3 regions of the Nonomuraea sp. NPDC049419 genome follow, and region 3 is predicted to be linked to each of the others. Evidence: riboswitches for the same ligand, from Rfam matches in the RefSeq annotation. Region 3 holds a riboswitch; each other region holds the start of a gene.

Region 1 (6,715 bases), on a different contig from region 3:
CGCGCCGTTGAGCGCGTAGATGAGCCCCGCGATCATCGGGCCCAGGATCGGCACCCAGTAGAAGATGTAGCCGCCCACCGTCAGCAGGGCGCGCTTGAGTGCGACGTCGGTCGGCACGCCGTCGGGCTGCAGCTGCCCGCCGACCTGGACGACCTTGATGCCCAGCGCCATCTTGCCGACGGTCTGGCCCTTCATCTTCGTCAGCAGGAAGTCGTAGAGCAGATAGACGATGGTGACGACGATCGAGACGACCACGTAGTACAGGATCCCGAAGGTGATCCCGCTCGTGAGGCCCGTGATCGAGCTGTAGGAGGGGTACAGCGGCGCCAGCAGGAGCTGCACCACGTACATGACGATGCCGAAGATGACGCCGTCGAGGAACCTGGCGAGCAGGCGCTGCCACCACTCGGCGAGCGGCGCGGGCGCACCGGGCGGCTGGACGCCGACCGGCTTGCCGTAGGGCTGCCCGTAGCCGGGCTGCTGGCCGTAGCCGCCCTGACCGTACGGCTGGGGCTGCCCGTAGCCGGGCTGCTGGCCGTACTGCTGCTGGGGGTCGTAGCCCTGCTGGCCGTAGGCCTGCTGCCCGTAGCCGGGCTGCGACTGCTGCTGCTGGCCGTAACCCTGCTGCTGCCCGTATGCCTGCTGGGCGTCGTAGCCCTGCTGGCCGTAGCCCGGCTGCGACTGCTGCTGCTGACCGTAACCCTGCTGGCCGGACGGGGGCTGCTGGCCGTAGCCCTGCTGCTGGCCGTAGCCCTGCTGCTGGCCGTAGCCGGGCTGGGACGGCGGCTGCTGGCCGTAACCCTGCTGCTGCTGGCCATAGCCCTGCTGGGGGTCATAGCCCTGCTGCTGGCCGTAGCCGGGCTGCGACGGGGGCTGCTGTCCGTACTGGGGCTGCTGGCCGTAGCCCGGCTGGGACTGCTGCTGCTGTCCGTAGCCCTGCTGCTGGGGGTCGTAGCCCTGCTGCTGCTGGGGGTCGTAGCCCTGCTGCTGCTGCTGGGGGTCGTAGCCCTGCTGGGGGTAGCCCTGCTGCCCGTAACCGGGCTGCGACTGCTGCTGCTGGCCGTAGCCCTGCTGGCCGTACTGGGGTTGCTGGCCGTATGAGGGCGGCTGCTGGCCGTACTGGGGTTGCTGCTGGCCATAGCCGTACTGTTGTTGTTGTTGCTGTCCGTACTGGGGCTGCTGCCCGTAGGCGTCGTCCGCCCGGTAGCCGACCACAGTGACGTCCGGGTCGGGCTCGCCGGGGTGGCGGCCCGCGTTCTGCTGCCCGTAAGGGGTGCCGGGTGCAGAATTCTCGCCGGATTCGTCCTGTGGATACGGCGGCTGTCCGGTGCTCACCGTGTCACCTCGCTTCGAGTGCGCATGTGGCACGTGTCAGGACACATGCCTGTGCTGCCCAACGTATCGACATAGGTATCAACAATCACCTTTCCATCTGGTCAAGGTCCGCGTCACCCGATGTCAGATGCAGCAGCATGCGGGTGTTGCCAAGGGTGTTCGGTTTGACGTGTTCCAGGTCGAGGAACTCCGCGACACCCTCGTCGTACGAGGCCAGCAGTTCGGCGTACACCTCGGGCGAGACCGGCGTGCCCTGAATCCGGCGAAAGCCCAGTCTTGCGAAGAAGTCGACCTCAAAAGTCAGACAGAACACACGCCGCAGACCTAGATCATTCGCCTGCTGTATCAGCGCCGAGACGATCCGATGGCCGACGCCCATGCCACGGCACTGCGGATCCACGGCCACGGTGCGGACCTCGGCGAGGTCCTCCCAGAGCACGTGGAGCGCACCGCAACCGACGACCTGCCCGCCCCGTTCGGCCACCCAGAACTCCTGTACGTCCTCGTACAGGGTGACGGTGGCCTTCTTCAGGAGCCGCGGGCCCGCCCCCGCGTAGGTGTCCACGAGCCTCCTGATGCCCCGCACGTCGGGCGTGCGGGCGCGCCGGACCACCACCGCGGTCTCGGCTGCTGTCAGTTCGGCCACCTGCTCCATGGCCCTCCAGGGTACAGATGTCATTACGGCTCGGCCCTAACTCCCACGTCTCGGCCCATGCTGTTACAACTCGTGCTCATCCGAGCACGCGCTCTGAGCAGGCCCGCGAGTCGCCAGATCAGGCGGCAAATCCGTCATAAGTTGCGTTTCGTACGGCCAGGCACGAGATCACCTTGTGACTCTTCGGTTGTGAAACCTCTACAGAGTCGGCAGTTCTGGTTGAGCACGAACCCGGAGTGCATTAGTGTCCAGCGACGATGTTCCCCGCGTGTCGCGCGCGGGCGACACGCCTAATCCTCCGCGAGGAGGAGCCGGGGAACCGCCGGTGACGCCCCCCAGCGCCACCATCGGGGTGAATCCGCAATGTCCGGTAGGGCTGCTCCGGCCCGAACCCGTCAGCTAACCCGGCAGGCGTCGACGAGAGGAGCTGGTTGGTGAAGCGCACGCGCACGCGTGAGAGGACGACCGCGGGCAAGCACGCCCGCCCTCCGCAACACGCCTCCCGGCGGTCGCGTCTGCTCGGTGTAATAAGTGTCACACTGGCCACCTTTTTGGTCGCCGCCCCCGTCGGCTCCGCGTCCGCCGACCCCAAGCCCTCGCTCCAAGACCTGGCCAAGCAGGTCGAGAAGATGCACACCGAGATCGAGACGCTGGCCGAGGAGTACAACAGCCAGCGGGAGAAGCTCAAGAGCGCCAAGAGGGCCGCTGACGCCGCGAAGAAGACCCTGGCCACCAGCGAGGCCGACCTCGCCGCCAAGCGCGCCAAGGCCGCCGCACTGGCCGAGAACGCCTACATCACCGGCGGCCTCAGCCGCGCCCTCGCCTTCGCCACCTCCGACGACCCCGACGAGTTCCTCGACCGCGCCGCCACCACGTACGTGCTGCAGCAGCAGCAGGGCGAGGCCGTCAACCAGGTCACCAAGGCCAGGGAGGCCGCCGAACGGGCCAAGGCGGGCGCCGCCACCCGCATCAAGGAGGTCGAGAAACTCATCTCCGACCTCGACAACAAGCGCGACAAGATCACCAAACTGGTCACCAAGGTCGAGAGCAACCTCTTCAGGCGGGCGCTCGGCGAAGCAGGCCGGCCGGGCACCCGGGCCCAGCGCGTCAACCTGCCCATCGTGGGCAGCGGCAAGGCCGCCCAGGCCGCCAGGTGGGCGCTCACGCAGCAGCTCAAGCCATACGTGTGGGGCGCCGAAGGCCCCAACTCCTACGACTGCAGCGGCCTCGTCATGGCCGCGTACCAGCAGGTCGGCATCTCGCTGCCGCACTACACCGGCAGCCAGTGGACGGCGGGCCGCCACATCGACCGCTCCGAGCTGCGCCCAGGCGACCTGGTCTTCTTCTACAGCGACCTGCACCACGTGGGCATCTACCTCGGCGGCGGCATGATGGTGCACGCCCCGCGGACCGGCGACGTCGTCCGCATCGCCTCGATCGAGCGGCGGCCCTTCGCCGGCGCGGTGCGCATCGCCGACTGAGCCGCCCCGACCGAGCCCGTTCCGACCGAGCCGCCCCGACCGAGCCGCTCTGAATGAGCCCGCACCGTTAGGAGCCGCCCTGCGAGGACCGCAGAAGGCCCTCCAGAGGTCCGCGGGGCCCGCCCCACACGAGCCCGTCGCCGTGATCAGATCAGCTGGCGGCGGGCCGCCCAGGCCACGGCCTCGATCGCCGTGGCGACGCCGATGCGGTCGCAGATGCCCCGCAGTCTCCGGCGTACGGTACGGCCGCTGATGTCCAGCCGTCTGCCCACCCGGTCGACCGTGACCCCTTTCGCCAGCTCCGACAGCAATGCGAGGTCCGCATGGCTGAGTTCAACACCTTCAGTGAGCACTTCCATCGGGAGCCCTCCCCCCCAACAGCAGAACGTGGGCCTCTCGACCGGACCCAGGTTGCTCCTCGCAGACCGTAAACGCATCCTGGAAAGGTCGTCAAGCATGACAACCGTGTGGCTTGACCAGCACTATTGACATGATCCGAAATATGTGACGCCCTGGCGATAAAGCACTACAGAACGCCGCCAAATAGCGGGCCCGCGCAACGCGGAAATCGGCGCCGAACGCCTTTCGATCTTTCTCTTCGCACCCATTTGCAGCCGCCCGCCCGGCGTACGGGCAGCACGACGGAACGGCCGGTCGGCGAGGTGTTCCAGGGCGGTGCGGCCTCGTCGCCGGCCGGCTCGCGACGGCCGCCCCTGGCCATGCGGCAGAGCCGCCCGCACCTGCGCGCCCGACCCGCCTGCGGTCCTGCGAACTTGACCGGGTGCTTACAGACGATCAGATGTCGGAAAGCGGGCCGACCAGAATGCGGTTCGGCGCAGGCGTCCAGAAGTGCCCTGACCGCGCACGCGAAACGGCGGCGCCGCCCTCAGGGCAGCGCCGCCTTGACCGTGCTCAGCGACCGTGCTCAGCGACCGTGCCCAATGGCTGGGCTCAGTGACTGGGCTCAATGACTGGGCTCAGTGGCTGGGCTTGACCAGCGGGAACAGGATGGTCTCGCGGATGTTCTTGCCGGTGAACGCCATGATCATCCGGTCGATGCCGGCGCCCATGCCCCCGGTCGGCGGCATGGCGTATTCGAGCGCCTGCAGGAAGTCCTCGTCGAGCTGCATGGCCTCCAGGTCGCCGCCGGCGGCCAGCAGCGACTGCTCGACCAGCCGGCGCCGCTGCTCGATCGGGTCGATCAGCTCGGAGTAGGCGGTGCCGAGCTCGGTGCCGAACCCGATGAGGTCCCACTTCTCGGTCAGCAGCGGGTTGTCGCGGTGCTGGCGGGTCAGCGGCGAGGTCTCCAGCGGGTAGTCCATGACGAACGTCGGCTGCACGAGCGTGTGCTCGACCAGCGCCTCGAACAGCTCCTGCACGAGCTTGCCCGAGCCCCACTTCGGGTCCCAGTGGACCTCGCGGCGGTCGGCCAGCTTGCGCAGTTCCTCAAGGGTGGTGGAGGTGGTGATCTCCTCGCCCACGGCCTGGGAGACCGCGCCGTAGAGCGTGATGCGCGGCCACTCGGCGATGCCGAGGTCGATCTCCTGCCCGTCGTGCACGACCACCGTGGTGTCGAGCGCGGCCACCACGGCCTTCTGGTACATGCGCTGGGTCAGGTCGGCCATGTCGTTGTAGTCGAGGTAGGTGCCGTATGCCTCGAGCATCGTGAACTCAGGGTTGTGGGTCGAGTCGGCGCCTTCGTTGCGGAAGTTCCGGTTGATCTCGAAGACCTTCTCGATGCCGCCCACCACGAGCCGCTTGAGATAGAGCTCGATCGCGATGCGAAGGTAGAGCTCCATGTCATAGGCGTTGATGTGGGTCTTGAACGGCCTGGCCGCAGCGCCGCCGTGGATCGGCTGCAACATCGGCGTCTCGACCTCGAGGTAGCCCTCCTCGTGCCAGAAGTCGCGCACCGCGCGCACGGTGGCGCTGCGGACCCGGGCCATCTTCCTGGCCTCGTCGTTGACGATGAGGTCGACGTAGCGCTGGCGCACCCGCGCCTCGGGGTCGGTGAGGCCGATGTGCTTCTCCGGCAGCGGGCGCAGGCACTTGGCGGTGATCTGCCAGCTGTCGGCCAGGATGGACAGCTCGCCGCGCCGCGAGGTGATGACCTCGCCGCTCACACCGACGTGGTCGCCGAGGTCGACGTCGCGCTTCCAGCTCGCCAGCGACTCCTCGCCCACCTTGTCGAGGGAGATCATCACCTGCAGGTCGCCGCCTCCGTCGCGGAGGGTGGCGAAGCAGAGCTTGCCGCCCACGCGGTTGAGCATGACGCGCCCCGCGACCGCGACCCTGTCGCCGGTCGAGGTGTCGGGCTCCAGGCCCTGGTATTTCTCCCTGACCTCGGCGTTGGTGGCCGTGCGTGGGAAATTCACCGGGTAAGGGTCGACGCCCTCGCTGCGAAGGCGGTCGAGCTTCTCCCTCCGGATGCGCATCTGCTCGGGAAGTTCGTCGCTCACAACATCAAAGGGTAGGGGATATGGCGAACTGCAAGGGCTCGTCGGCCTGCTGTAGATCCTCTGCAAGAGCCCTGGCTTACCAATATCTCACGAGCTCAGGGGGGAGCCGGTAGGGAGCCGGCCCAGGGAGCTCAAGGAGAGAAGATGTTCAAGAAGATCGCCACAGGGCTCCTGGCCGCCGCCGCGACGACCGCTCTCGCCCTGTCACTTCCCACCGCCGCTCAGGCTTCCAGCTTCGACCACCACCGGGACTCCTCCGACGGCTGGGGCCCCGTCCACGCCAAGTTCGGCCTGGCCAAGGCCGAGGGCTGGATCGGCGTCGACTGGAACCGGCGCGGCACCCACAACGAGATCAGCGTCGCCGGCCGCCTCTACGACCGCGACAACCGCACCTACCGCCGCGGCGGCAAGTGCGCGTTCGTCACCTTCCAGGCCCGCGAGTTCCGCAGCGGCTGGGACACGGTCTACACCGACAAGTACTGCGGCTACCCCGGCTTCGAGCGCTTCCGCTTCGAGGTCGAGGACGTCTCGGCCGTGCGGGTGAAGGTCTGCCAGGCCGGCCCGCAGCACAACGCGTGGCCGACGAACTGCGGCCGCTGGGACTACATCTACTCCGCCCGCCACTGACCGTGGCAGGCACACGAGCGGCCCCCCACATCGGCGGGGGGCCGCTCTTCCATGTGTACGAGGGTCAGGCAGCGTTCCTGTGGTAGATCAGCCGCAGCCCGATGAGGGTCAGCCACGGCTCGTGCACGTCGATCGAGCGCGACTCGCCCACCACGAGC
Region 2 (6,715 bases), on a different contig from region 3:
CTTTCGCGAGCCCTCCGCCGGTCAGTCGTTCACGCTGGCGCAGACCACGTGCGCGCCGATCTCGATCATCCGGCGCTCGCTGCGCGCGTCGGCGACCCTGGCCATCAGGATCGGCGCCCCTGAGGCGGCGAACTGCGGCAGCCGGGCGCGTACGAGGCGGTGCAGGTCGCGTACGACGTCCTCCGCCGCGGACATGTGCACCTTGACGTGCAGCATGATCCCGGGAGCTCCGGACGCCGTGCGGGCCTCGCTGATCCAGACGTGGTGCACGAGCGGGAAGTCCATCAGCAGGTACGCGATGGCCTGCCGCAGCGCGGGCAGGATCGGATGCGTGCACCGCCGGTAGCCGGGGTCCACCTGCTGCATCGGCCCCGACAGGTGCGGCCGCGGCGCGGGCACCCACGGCAGCGCGGGGGCCTCGGGGGACGGGGGAGCCACCTGCGCGAGCGCGGCGCCGCGTGACACGGTGGCCATCGCGCCCGTGGCGTAGGCGGCGGGGGCCGCCCCCGACAGCACGGGCGTGGGCCCCGTGCGCGTCGTGGTGAGGAAACGTTGGAGATCGTCGATGGGCACGGCCGCGGCGGCCGGGCCTGCCGCGTCGATCACGATCTCGCGCACTCCGGTGACGCGCTGGATGTCCAGGATGGTGTCGGCGTCGCAGGCCGACAGCGAATGGCTTCCGCGGTGCCGGGCGTAGGTGGCGGGGCTGGTGTAGCCCAGCAGCACCCGGTCACCTACTTGAGTGGTCCCGAGGACCACGGAACGATCTGGTCGCACTGCCACCAGGACTCCACCGTCGGCAAGAGCGCCCAGCAGGCGGTGCGGAGTGCCATGCTGGGCGAGCACGTCGGCAAGCGCAGGATTCCCGATGCTCATATGACGAACCATAGGTAGTCGGCCACGGCTTATCAGGCTAATGGCGAATAAATCTCCCGATCAAGACAAAGATGGGAGCGGCGTGGATGACTTTCCACTCTGCTGGGTACAGGGCCTCCCGTCTCACATCGTGAGTCTCTCGTGAACGCGTTCACAAGCGCCCGATAGACTCTGTGGGACCGCCGGGGGGATCCGTGGACGTGTCCCTCCCAAGCCCGCCCTGCCTTAAGGATCCACACCAGTGAACAAGCCCGTCGTTCTGGTCGCAGAGGAGCTGTCCGAGGCCGGTCTCGCCGTACTCGGCGCTGATTTCGAGGTCCGCCACACCGACGGCGCCGACCGTTCCCAGCTGCTGCCCGCCCTCGCCGACGTTGACGCGCTCATCGTCCGCTCCGCCACGCAGGTCGACGCCGAGGCCATCGCCGCCGCGCCGAAGCTGCGGGTGGTCGCCCGCGCGGGGGTCGGCCTCGACAACGTCGACGTCGAGGCGGCCACCAAGGCCGGCGTCATGGTCGTCAACGCTCCGACCTCCAACATCACCAGCGCCGCCGAGCAGACCATCGCGCTCATCCTGGCCAGCGCGCGCAACACGGCCCAGGCCCACGCCGCGCTGAAGAACGGTGAGTGGAAGCGCTCGAAGTACACCGGTGTCGAGCTCGACGAGAAGGTCGTCGGCATCCTCGGCCTCGGCAAGATCGGCCAGCTCGTGGCCCAGCGGCTGGCGCCGTTCGGGGTCGAGCTGATCGCCTACGACCCCTACCTGCCGCCGGCCCGCGCCGCGCAGATGGGCGTCCGGCTGGTCAGCCTCGACGAGGTGCTCAAGCAGGCCGACTTCATCACCGTCCACCTGCCCAAGTCCAAGGAGACCGTCGGGCTCATCGGCGACCGTGAGCTGCACCAGGTCAAGCCCAGCGTGCGGATCGTCAACGTCGCGCGCGGCGGCATCGTCGACGAGGGCGCCCTCTACGCGGCGATCAAGGAGGGCCGGGTCGCGGGAGCCGGCCTGGACGTCTTCGCCAAGGAGCCGTGCACCGACAGCCCGCTGTTCGAGCTCGACCAGGTCGTCGTCACGCCCCACCTCGGCGCCTCCACCCACGAGGCTCAGGAGAAGGCCGGCACCCAGGTCGCGCGCAGCGTGAAGCTGGCGCTGGCGGGCGAGTTCGTGCCCGACGCGGTCAACGTCCAGGGCGGCGCGGTGGCCGAGGACGTCAAGCCGGGCCTGCCGCTGGCCGAGAAGCTGGGCCGGGTCTTCACCGCGCTGGCCGGCGAGGTGGCCACCAAGCTCGACGTCGAGGTGCGCGGCGAGATCGCCGCCCAGGACGTGCGGGTGATCGAGCTGGCCGCGCTCAAGGGCGTCTTCGCCGACGTGGTCGAGGAGCAGGTCACCTACGTCAACGCGCCGCTGCTGGCCAAGGACCGCGGCATCGCGGTCGAGCTGGTCACCAGCTCCGAGAGCCCCGACTGGCGCAACCTGGTGACCGTGCGCGGCGTGCTGGCCGACGGCCGCACGGTCTCGGTGTCGGGCACGCTGTCCGGGCCGCGCCAGATCACCAAGATCGTCGAGGTCAACGGCTTCGAGATGGAGATCGAGCCGACGGCCCACCTGTGCTTCTACACCTACACCGACCGCCCCGGCGTCGTCGGCGTGGTCGGCCGGCTGCTCGGCGAGCACGGCATCAACATCGCCTCGATGCAGGTGGCCCGTGACGTCAAGGGCGGCAAGGCGCTCATCGCGCTGACCGTCGACTCGGCGATCCCGGCCGAGGTGGTCGAGCAGATCGGCGCCGAGATCGGCGCCGAGAGCGGCCGCTCGGTCGACCTGGAGGACTGACCCTCTGACCTGCGCAGGGCCGTCACCCGTTTCGGGTGGCGGCCCTTTTCTGTCTCAGCATGCGAGATAGTAGGACATCCAAGCACTGTCCTCGGGTACTGTAGCCGGTGATGCGCCAGGTTCTCGTACTCATTACCTGCCGCGGCGGGGCCTGTTAGGGCAGGTCGACGACCCGCCGCGGTGAGCGGCGTATGCGTCGGCCGTCAAGTCCCTTCGTCCGGTCCGTGACCCGGACCACGAGATTCAGGCCCGGTCGGGCTCGCGACCGGAGTCCGGCTTCCCCCTTTCTCAGGAACACGTCCGCGAAGCGAGATGAGCCACATGTACGAGATGTATGCCTTCAACCGTGCCGAGGACCAAGAGGACGAGGCGGCCGAGGCCGTCCAGATGGCCCTCGACCGGCGTGACAACGGCGGAGCCCCCCAGAGCAGGTGAGCCCAGAACGGCCCCGCGCTCGCTCGCACGGGGCCGCTCGTCCGGGTGGTGTCAGGTCAGAGGGTCGCGGTCAGCATCGACGGAGCGGGGTCATCGCGCCGTTTCTGCAGCTCGCGCCACTGGCGGACGCCCTCGCGGTCGGGCCTGACCGCTCCGACGAACGCCTGCCGGCGCCAGTCGGAGAGCTTCTCCTCCTTCACCACGTCGCCCGAGTGCGGCGCGTGCACCATGTAGCCGGGCTTGGAGATCATGCCCACGTGACCGAGTCCGCTGAAGAAGACCAGGTCACCGGGCTTGAGATGGTTCCAGCTGATTTTCCGGGAGAACGCGTTGTACTGCTCGGCGGCGGTGCGCGGCAGGTGGACCCCCGCCTTCTGGTACGCCCTGAGCATGAGCCCGGAGCAGTCGTACCCGCTGCGGCTGGTGCCGCCCCACACGTACGGGATGCCGCGCTGGTGCATCGCGAACCTGAGGGCGGTCTTCCAGGCCGGCTTGGGCGCGCGCTTCTGCTGGATGCGCTTGACCTCGGGACCGGTCAGGGTGATCGAGCCGGCCGCGTTCGTTTCGGGGCCGGATTTCGTGTCGGGGTCGGAGTTCGTGTCGGGGGAGTGGCGGCTTTCACCGGGGCCGGCGGGCGTCGGCGCGGCGGAGGCCGGAGGGGGGCACACGATGAGCCCGGCGGCGACACCCGCCAGGGCGATGGCGATGCGAGACAGGGGTCTGTCCTTCCATGCGGCCGGCCGGGTTAGCTGACGGGCTCGGGCCTGGAAGACAGCCCTACGGCGAAGCCGATTCGCCCCTGGGGGAGGTGGGTCCCCGGCTCCACGCACCTGCTGCGTGGATTAGGCCTGACGGACTCTAACGAATCGGTCAAAAGGTCGCAATACATGCAAAATCGGACGTCCGGAAAATGAGATGATGTGTTCGTCAGTCGAGACGAGCCGGTAAGGTACCGCCCATGGAGTCGCGTAACATCCGCCTGGCTGTCATCCCCGGTGACGGCATCGGCACCGAGGTCGTCGCAGAAGGGCTCAAGGTCCTGGAGGCCGTGGGCACCAAGATCGAGCCCACCCACTACGACCTGGGCGCCGCGCGCTATCACCGCACCGGCGAGACGTTGCCCGACTCGGTGCTCCACGAGCTGCGCGGCTACGACGCCATCCTGCTCGGCGCCGTCGGAGACCCCAGCGTGCCGCCCGGCGTCCTGGAGCGCGACCTGCTGCTGCGGCTGCGGTTCGAGTTCGATCACTACGTCAACCTGCGCCCGGTCAAGCTGTTCCCCGGCGTGCGCACCCCGCTGGCCGACACCCCGCCCGAGAAGATCGACATGATCGTCGTCCGCGAGGGCACCGAGGGCCTCTACGCCGGCACCGGCGGCGCCATGCGGCGCGGCACCCCGCACGAGATCGCCACGCAGGAGTCGCTCAACACCGCACACGGCGTCGAGCGCGTGGTCCGCTACGCCTTCGAGAAAGCTCAGTCGCGCCCGCGCAAGAAGCTCACGCTCGTCCACAAGACGAACGTCCTCACCTTCGCGGGCGACCTGTGGCAGCGCACCGTCAACCGGGTCGCCGCCGACTACCCCGAGATCGCCGTCGACTACTCCCACATCGACGCGGCCTCGATGTTCTTCGTCACCCAGCCCGAGCGCTTCGACGTGGTGGTCACCGACAACCTCTTCGGCGACATCATCACCGACCTCGGCGCCGCCATCGCGGGCGGCATCGGCCTGGCCGCCAGCGGCAACATCAACCCCGACGGCGCCGCGCCCAGCATGTTCGAGCCGGTCCACGGCAGCGCGCCCGACATCGCGGGCCAGGGCAAGGCCGACCCGACCGCGACCATCCTCTCCGTCGCCATGCTCCTCGACCACCTCGGCCTGAGCGCCGAGGCGGCCAGGGTGGAGCAGGCCGTCGCCGACGACATCGCGGCGCGCGTCGCGGGCTCCGCCCCGCGCGGCACGCGGCAGATCGGCGACGACATCACCGCGCGAGTATCCGGCTAGGACCGCCTAGCCCGATCACGAGCGCCCGGCGGCCCTGAGCGGACTGCCGGGCGCTTTTTCGTGTTCCTGTACGGAGAAATGGGGGCTATATCCCCCGTTGACCCCTTGCCATCCCATATAGCGAGACAATAGGAAGTACGGACTGCCTCCCGGCGCGGCCGCCCCTCGCGGCAGTCGCAGAACCGCAGACAGCGGGCAGCTTCCGGTAGTTTTCGGTAGATCGCAGAGAGAAGGACCGACGTCATGACCATCGCTCAGAAGCTCAGCTTCGACGTGCAGCTATCCGACCATGCTCGCACCGCGGCCGAGCGGGAGCAGGTACTGGCGACCCCCGGGTTCGGGCAGGTCTTCACCGATCACATGATCTCGATCGACTTCACCGAGGGTAAGGGCTGGCACGACGCGCGCCTCGAGGCGTACGGGCCGCTCGTCCTCGACCCGGCCACCGCGGTCTTCCACTACGCCCAGGAGCTCTTCGAGGGGCTCAAGGCGTACCGGCAGGCCAACGGCTCGATCGTGACGTTCCGCCCCTACGCCAACGCCGCCCGCTTCAACCGCTCCGCCCAGCGCATGGCCATGCCGGAGCTGCCCGAGGAGACGTTCGTCGAGTCGCTGGAGCTGCTCGTCAGCACCGACAAGGAGTACGTGCCCACCACCGAGGGGCACAGCCTCTACCTGCGGCCCTTCATGATCGCCACGCAGGCGGGGCTCGGGGTCAACTACCCGTCGAAGACGTACCGGTACATGGTGATCGCCTCTCCGGCGGCCTCCTACTTCACCGGCGGCATCAAGCCCGTCTCCGTCTGGCTGTCCACCGAGTACACGCGGGCCGCGCCCGGCGGCACCGGCTTCGCCAAGTGCGGCGGCAACTACGCCGCGGCCTTCGTGGCGCAGCGGCAGGCCGTCGAGAACGGCTGCGACCAGGTCGTCTGGCTCGACGCGCACGAGCACCGCTACGTCGAGGAGATGGGCGGGATGAACCTGTTCTTCGTCCTCGGCGGCAAGCTCGTCACCCCGGCGCTCACCGGCACGCTGCTGCCCGGCATCACCCGCGACTCCATCCTGGAGCTGGCCGGCGACCTCGGCCTGGAGACCGAGGAGCGGCTGATCAGCGTGGACGAGTGGCAGGCCGGCTGCGAGAGCGGCGAGCTGACCGAGGTGTTCGCGTGCGGCACCGCGGCCGTGGTGACGCCGGTCGGCACGGTCAAGGGCGCCGACCGCTCGTGGACGGTCGGCGACGGCACGCCCGGCCCGGTCACGATGCGGGTGCGCGAGGAACTGGTCGGCATCCAGTACGGCGCCCGCCCCGACACCCACAACTGGGTCCACAAGATCGCCTGACGCCGGCGGGAACGTCAGGTGTCGAGGTTGGCCAGGTAGGCGGCGTTGCCGCGCTCGCCGGCCACCGTGCCGGGCGGCACCAGCGCCTCGAGCCGCCGTACCGTCTCCTCGTCGAGGGTGACGTCGGCGGCCGCGGCGTTGGCCCGCGCGTTCTCGGCCCGGCGCGTCCCCGGGATCGGCACCGCGCCGCGGTGCACGAGCCAGGCCAGCGCGAGCTGCGCCACCGG
Region 3 (6,715 bases):
CGCACGCTGGTGCTCGTCTCCCACCGCTTCGCCACCGTCCGCCGCGCCGACCGCATCGTGGTCCTGGACGGAGGCGTCATCGCGGAGGAGGGCGACCACGACCAGCTGATGGCCCTGGGCGGCCGGTACGCCCGCTGGTACACCCTCCAGTCCACCCTCACCACCGGAGGCGCCTCGTGACCGCAGCCGCGTTGGGGGCGTTGGTGCGGGTGGCGTGGCGGATCGATCGGCGCGCGGTGGTCATGCTGGCCGGGTTCCTGCTCGCGGGCGCCGTCAGCCACGGCCTGGTCGGGGTGTTCCTGCGGGAACTGACCGACGCCGCCACGCGGGGCCTTCTCGGGCCGGCCGCCGTCCAGGCCGTGGCGGCGGGGGCGGCGCTGGCGGCAGGGGTGGCGCTGGGGCGGGCCGAGCTGGCGCTGATGCAGGAGCTGGCCGAGCGGATGGGGCTGGCCGTGCAGGAGGAGATCCTCGGGCTCACGGCGAGCCTGCCCACGATCGAGCATCTGGAGCGGCCCGCGTACCTGGACAGGCTGCGCACGCTCCGCGAGGAGAGCAGGGAGCTGTACTTCGCGGTGTGGGCGCTGGCGCTGGTGGCCGAGCAGGTCCTGCAGATCGGGCTCGGTGTGGCGCTGCTCGCCGCCGTGCATCCGCTGCTCCCGCTCCTGCTGGGCGCCACCGTGCTGCCCTCACTCCTGCTGCGCGGCCGCGCCGCCGCCCGCATCGACGCCGCCACGACCCGCACCGCCGAGACCGCCCGCCTGGAGCTGAGCCTGTCGGAGACGGCCACGTCCGCAGGGGACGCCAAGGACCTGCGGCTCGGCGGCGCGGGAGACGTCCTGGACGCGATGGCGGGACGGCACTGGGACGCGGTGTCGGCCGCGCTCGGGCGGGCGCGGCTGCGGGCGGGCCTGCTGACGTTCGCAGGCTCGGCCACGTTCCTCGCGGGATACGTCGCCGCGCTCGCCCACGCCGCCTGGCTGGCCGGCCGGGGTCAGGCGACGGCGGGTGACGTGGTGCTGGTGGCCACGGTCGGCGTGCAGTTCGTCACCCAGGCCGCCCGCCTCGCCTTCCACCTCGGCTCCGCCGCCGCGGGCCGGCACGCCGCCACCCGCCTCGCCTGGCTCCGCGCCTACGCGGCCGCCCGTCATCAGGATCGAGGCGCCGCAGCGCCGCCGCCGGTGCTGCGCAGCGGCATCACGCTGGCCGGGCTCTCCTTCACCTACCCGGGGACGTCCCGCGAGGTGCTCCACGACCTCGACCTGCACCTGCCCGCGGGGGCCACGGTCGCGCTCGTCGGCACGCACGGGTCGGGCAAGACGACGCTGGTGAAGCTGCTGTGCGGGCTGCATCGGCCGTCGCGCGGCACGATCCTGGTGGACGGCCGTCCGCTCGGCGACCTCGCGCAGGACGCGTGGCAGGCCAGGGTCGGCGCGGTCTTCCAGGATCACGCTCGCTTCGAGCTGGCGGCCGGCGAGACGGTCGGCGTGGGGGATCTGCCGAAGCTGCACGACCCCGCGGCCGTGGCGGGGGCGCTGGAACGAGCCGACGCAGGCCAGGTGGTCGCCGGGCTGCCTCAGGGGCTGGAGACAGAGCTGGGGGAGACGTTCGAGCACGGCGTACGGCTCTCCGGCGGGCAGTGGCAGCGGCTGGCCCTGGCCCGCGGGTCGATGCGGACGGAGCCGTTGCTGCTGGTGCTGGACGAGCCGACCGCCGCGCTGGACGCACCGGCCGAGAGCGCGGTCTTCGCCCGCTACGCCGAGGCGGCCAAGAGCCATCCGGGAGCCGTCACGTTGCTGATCACCCACCGCTTCCCCACAGTGCGGATGGCGGATCTGATCGTCGTGCTCGACCGAGGCCGGATCGTGCAGTGCGGCAGCCACGACCAGCTCAGCGAGACACCGGGGCCGTACGCCGACCTCCTGACATGACGAACGCGCGCCCCCGGGAAGGGGCGCGCGTTCCGCTGTCACGAAGAGAGACGCGACGGGGGAGGGTCAGCCGGCGTACTCGGGGTAGCCGTAGCCGACGACCTGCGACTTCGGCCGGACCCGCTCTTCGACCTTGCCGTTGCCGGTGTTGCCCTCGATGGTGGAGATGGTGCCGTCGTGGTTGTCCTTGACGACGAAGCCCACATGCTGGATGTCGCTCAGGGACTTGCCGCCCTTCCAGGAGAAGAACACCACGGCACCCGGCTTGGCCTCGTGGCCGAAGCGCTTGTTGGCGGCGAACCACTTGGCGTGGGCGACGGTCCAGGCGTCCCAGCCGACCTGCGGGCGGGCGCCGGTGTGCTCACCGACCCAGGAGACGAACATCGAGCACCAGGCGGCGTTCAGGTAAGCAGCGCGGCTGCCGCCGTCACGGGCGACGGTCTCGGCGGCACGCTGGGAGTTGGCGTACCACTGCTGGAACTTGGTCCCGCCGCCGCTGGCGTTCTCGGAGACGCCCACCTGCGCTCTGGCGACGGCCAGGACCTGGTCGGCGGTGGCGGTGATCTTGGTTTCGTCACGCTCGCTCGCCTTGTGGGCGGCGAGCGCGGTGGCCGGGTGCTTCGCGGCGGTGGCCGCGGCGACGGCGGTGGAGGTGTCGGCGTGGGCCGCGGCGGGGACGCCGAAGGCCGAGGCCAGGACGCCGGCGCCGAGGACGGCGCGGGCGATGGTGCTCTTCGAGACAGCGGTAAGACGATGCTTGGCCATCGAGGGGGTTACTCCTTGCTTCCATGCCGCTTACCGGGTTAGCTGACGGGTTCGGGCGTGGAAGCTGCCCTACGGCACCGAAGTGCCGATTCACCCCAAAGGACATGGGTCCCCGGTTCCGCACGTGGCGGATTCAGCGGTCACAGGACGATCCTGTGATGTGTCGTGCGATGGTCTGACATAGCCGGACAAACCGGACGTATGCCTCAAGATGCCCCATAAGGTAATACATGAGGCAAGAGGATTACAAATCCATAAAAGTAAAGTCAGCCGAGCTGACTGCGCGCCTTGGCCAGAAGCCCCATCATGGCAAGGGATTCGTCAAGCGGCATGATCGAGGATTCGGTCCTGCCTTCGGCCGTGGCGGCGCGGACTTCGCGGAGCTCTCCGGCGTAACCGTTGTCGGCCGGGTCGAGCACGTGCTCTTCCGGCTCCATCGCCGGCCCGGAGAGGACGATCCGCTGCGGTGCCCAGAACGGCGCCTGGATGTCCGCCCGCATCTGAGTACCTACAACACTGGCCCCGTTCGGGTAATTCCCGAGCAATGAGGTGGCCACGAGAGCGTGCCGCCCGCCGGGGTAACGCAAGACGCCGGCCGCCTCCGCGTCAACGCCGTTCGGGGCCAGGGAGCCGGTGATGTGCAGGTCGGTGGGCATGCCCAGGATGAGCTGGGCCAGCCCGAACGGGTAGATCCCGAGGTCCAGCAGCGCCCCGCCGCCCAGCTCTGGCGCCCACAGGCGGTGCGCCGGGTCGTACGGATGGGCGAAGCCGAAGCTCGCCTGCACCGACCGGATCTCCCCGAAGCGGGGATCCTCCTTGATGCGCCTGATGAGCGGGTTGAACCGCATCCACATGGCCTCCATCAGGAAGACCCCGGCCTCGCGGGCCAGCCGCACCATCTTCTCGGCGTCGTCCACGGTCGCGGCCAGCGGCTTCTCGCACAGCACCGCCTTGCCCGCCGCGATGGCGGCCTCGGCGACCTGAAGGTGCTGGGCGTGCGGGGTGGCCACGTAGATCGCGTCCACCGCCGGGTCGGCGCACAGCTCCTCGTAGGACCCGTACGCCGACTCGGCGCCCAAAGCCGACGCCAGGGCCTGCGCCCTGGCCGGGTTCCTGCTTCCTACGGCGGCCACCCGCATGCCCGGCTCCGCCACGATCGCCGCACCCACGGTACGGGCGATGCCGCCGGTGGCGGCTATTCCCCAAGTGAAATCTCGCACGCCGGCGATCGTATACGGAAGGCAAATATGGGCTTATGTCGGTGGTGCCGGAAATATCAGGAATGTCGTTTTGTCACATCCGTCACTCGAACGAGTCGGGGTCGGGCCCGAGCCGCTGCCCCCGGCTGAGCGCCCCGATGGCCGCGAGGTCCTCGGCGTCGAGGATGAAGTCGAAGACGTCGATGTTCTCGGCGATCCGCGCCGGCGTCACCGACTTCGGGATCACCACGTTCCCGAGCTGCAGGTGCCAGCGCAGCACGATCTGCGCCGGCGTCTTGCAGTGCTTGTCGGCCAGCACCCGCAGCGCCGGGTCGTCGAGCAGCCCCCTGCCCTGCCCCAGCGGGCTCCACGCCTCGGTGAGGATGCCGTTGGCCTCGTGGAACTCGCGCATCTGCCGCTGCTGGAAATAGGGGTGGAGCTCGATCTGGTTGATGGCGGGGACGAGGTCGGCCTCGTCCATGAGCCTGGTGAGCGTCTGGACGGTGAAGTTGGAGACGCCGATGGCCTTGGCCCTGCCGTCCCGGTAGATCTTCTCCATGGCCTTCCACGCCTGCACGTACTTGTCCTGCCCCGGCATCGGCCAGTGGATGAGATAGAGATCGACGTAGTCGAGGCCGAGCCGGGCCAGCGACTCATCGAAGGCGGCCTCGGCGCGGGCGTGCTCGCCGTTGGCCAGCTTGGTCGTGACGAACACCTTCTCCCTGGGCAGCCCGCTGTTGCGCACCGCGCGGCCCACGCCCTCCTCGTTGCCGTAGGCGGCGGCCGTGTCGATGTGCCGGTAGCCGGCCTTGAACGCGGTCGTGACCGCCTGCTCGGCCTCCTCGGCAGGGACCTGCCAGACGCCATAACCGAGCTGCGGGATCTGCACGCCGTCCGTGTTGAGCATGAGCGAGTTCATACCCTCCATTGTTCACGCCGCGTTCCTGGCGGCTTAAGCCGGGCGGGCTAGCTTGAAGCGGTCGTGAACGGCCCATCACCCGGGAGGGCAGGAGTGGTCGAACAGGCGTCGGCCTGGGTGGAGTCACCGCTCCAGATGCTGTGCGCCGTCGAGGCACACCACGCCGGGCTCCTCGGCCCGGCCACGGCCGTCGTGCCGCGCGCCGGCCTGCGCCCGCTCAAGGCCACCCGGCGCGAGCTGCGCTCGATGGCGCTGCCCGGCGGGCTGGAGCTGGCCGAGCCGCGCGAGCGCATGCCGCGCCGCGCGCTGGCGGTGGGTGACGCCTTCTCGGGACGGGTGCAGCTGCGCTGGCTGCTGTCCAGGCCGGGACGCGTCGTCGTGGTGGACGACGGGCTGGCCACGCTGCGGCTGCTCGAACTGCTGGCAGCCGGGCCGTACCGGCCGCTGCTGCGGGCCCGCGCCGAAGGGGGACGGCTGCGTGCCGCCCTGGGCCTGGCCGCCGCGCTGCGGCTGCGCCTGAGCGAGGTGTCGGTCTTCACCGCCCTGCCCGTGGACGACCGGCTTGCCGAAGCCGTACGGGAAGCCGGCGTGCATCTCGTCCGCCACGACTTCGCCTGGCTGCGCGCGCAGCCGCCCAGCTCCGAAGGCCCCGCCGAGCGTACGGTCGTGCTCGGCACCTCGCTCGTCCGCAACGGCCTCGTGCGCCGCGACCACTACCTGCGCTGGCTGACCGACCTGGCCGCGCGCGAGCCGCTCGCCTACTACCCGCACCGCCGCGAGGACCCCGTGGACGTCGCGCTGATCCGGGAGCGTCCCGGCATCACCGTCCACGACGGCGGCGTGCCGGCCGAGCTGACGCTGCGCGGCCTCGACGCGGGCCAGCGCGTGCTCAGCCTGCCCTCGACCGCGATCACGTCGCTGCGCGTGCTGCTCGGCTCGCGCGGCGTCGCCGTCGAGCCCGTGGACGTACCCGATGACTGGTGGACCAGCAGGGCGGCGCCCGCCCTGCGCTCGCATTTGACAGGAGTTCCCGGGTGAGAGTGCTGGCCGTCGCCGACTCCGACTCGTATCTGAAATGGGCGGCCTGCCTGCTCGGCGACCTGCCTTCGGGGTGCGTGACCGACCTGGTCGTGGTGCGCACGCCGATCGCGCCCTCGCCCGAGCAGATCGCCGCCGCCGTGGGGGAGCGGGCCGTGCCACCGGTGCTGTCGGCGCGGTCGCTGCGGCGGCTGGCCGAGCGCACCAGGCCCGACGCGATCCTGGTGGCCTGTACGGGCCCGGTGGTGGACGTGCTGGTCGCCGAGGTGCTCGACGGCCTGCGGCCCCGGCCCGTCTTCGTCTCCGGGCTGCCCGGCATCTCCGTGCCCGCCACGGAGAAGGCGTGGACGTTCCGCAGCGGCTGCGACCTGTTCGTGGTGCACAGCGAGCGCGAGGTGGCCGAGTTCACCGCGATCGCCGGCCGGCTCGGCGGCGGTGGCGCGGTGGGCCTGGCCAGGCTGCCGTTCCTGCGGCCCCAGCGGGGCGCCGGCGGCGGCGACCGGGTGGTGTTCGCCACCCAGGCCAAGGTGCCGCGCGAGCGGCGGCAGCGCGAGCAGATCCTGCTGTCGCTGGCCGCGCTCGCGGCCGACCGGCCTGATCTGGAGGTCGTGGTCAAGCTGCGCGCCCTCGACGGCGAGCGGCAGACGCACAACGAGCGGCTGCCGTACCAGCGGCTCTGGCGCGAGATGGGGGAGCCTGGGCGGCTGACGTTCGTGGCCGGGTCGATGCGGGAGCAGCTGGAGCGGGCGGCCGGGTTCGTCACGGTCAGCTCGACGGCCGCGCTTGAGGCCATCGCGATGGGGGTGCCGTCGCTGGTGCTGCGGGACTTCGGGGTGAGCGCCGAGATGATCAACCTGGTGTTCGAA

Evidence for each region. A riboswitch is a leader RNA that binds a small molecule or an ion and turns the genes downstream of it on or off. The one in region 3 is predicted to bind cyclic di-AMP.
Region 1: another riboswitch for cyclic di-AMP. It lies ahead of AB0K12_RS15905 (C40 family peptidase); the one in region 3 lies ahead of AB0K12_RS40425 (CHAP domain-containing protein).
Region 2: another riboswitch for cyclic di-AMP. It lies ahead of AB0K12_RS18690 (C40 family peptidase); the one in region 3 lies ahead of AB0K12_RS40425 (CHAP domain-containing protein).

What each region holds. Positions count from the first base shown of each region.
Region 1 is NZ_JBFAQB010000004.1:394,345-401,059, reverse strand. It holds gene AB0K12_RS15915 (RDD family protein) at 1-1,335, opposite strand, end outside; gene AB0K12_RS15910 (amino-acid N-acetyltransferase) at 1,421-1,990, opposite strand; cyclic di-AMP (ydaO/yuaA leader) riboswitch at 2,268-2,419, shown strand; gene AB0K12_RS15905 (C40 family peptidase) at 2,542-3,471, shown strand; gene AB0K12_RS15900 (LuxR C-terminal-related transcriptional regulator) at 3,618-3,830, opposite strand; gene lysX (bifunctional lysylphosphatidylglycerol synthetase/lysine--tRNA ligase LysX) at 4,449-5,930, opposite strand; gene AB0K12_RS15890 (hypothetical protein) at 6,075-6,557, shown strand; gene AB0K12_RS15885 (type III pantothenate kinase) at 6,622-6,715, opposite strand, start outside.
Region 2 is NZ_JBFAQB010000005.1:305,323-312,037, reverse strand. It holds gene AB0K12_RS18700 (hypothetical protein) at 22-876, opposite strand; gene serA (phosphoglycerate dehydrogenase) at 1,118-2,707, shown strand; gene AB0K12_RS18690 (C40 family peptidase) at 3,199-3,810, opposite strand; cyclic di-AMP (ydaO/yuaA leader) riboswitch at 3,862-4,001, opposite strand; gene AB0K12_RS18685 (3-isopropylmalate dehydrogenase) at 4,101-5,147, shown strand; gene AB0K12_RS18680 (branched-chain amino acid aminotransferase) at 5,391-6,488, shown strand; gene AB0K12_RS18675 (aldo/keto reductase) at 6,503-6,715, opposite strand, start outside.
Region 3 is NZ_JBFAQB010000022.1:17,003-23,717, forward strand. It holds gene AB0K12_RS40415 (ABC transporter ATP-binding protein) at 1-180, shown strand, start outside; gene AB0K12_RS40420 (ABC transporter ATP-binding protein) at 177-1,928, shown strand; gene AB0K12_RS40425 (CHAP domain-containing protein) at 1,995-2,693, opposite strand; cyclic di-AMP (ydaO/yuaA leader) riboswitch at 2,706-2,842, opposite strand; gene AB0K12_RS40430 (Gfo/Idh/MocA family oxidoreductase) at 2,960-3,913, opposite strand; gene AB0K12_RS40435 (aldo/keto reductase) at 3,996-4,811, opposite strand; gene AB0K12_RS40440 (hypothetical protein) at 4,905-5,849, shown strand; gene AB0K12_RS40445 (DUF6716 putative glycosyltransferase) at 5,846-6,715, shown strand, end outside.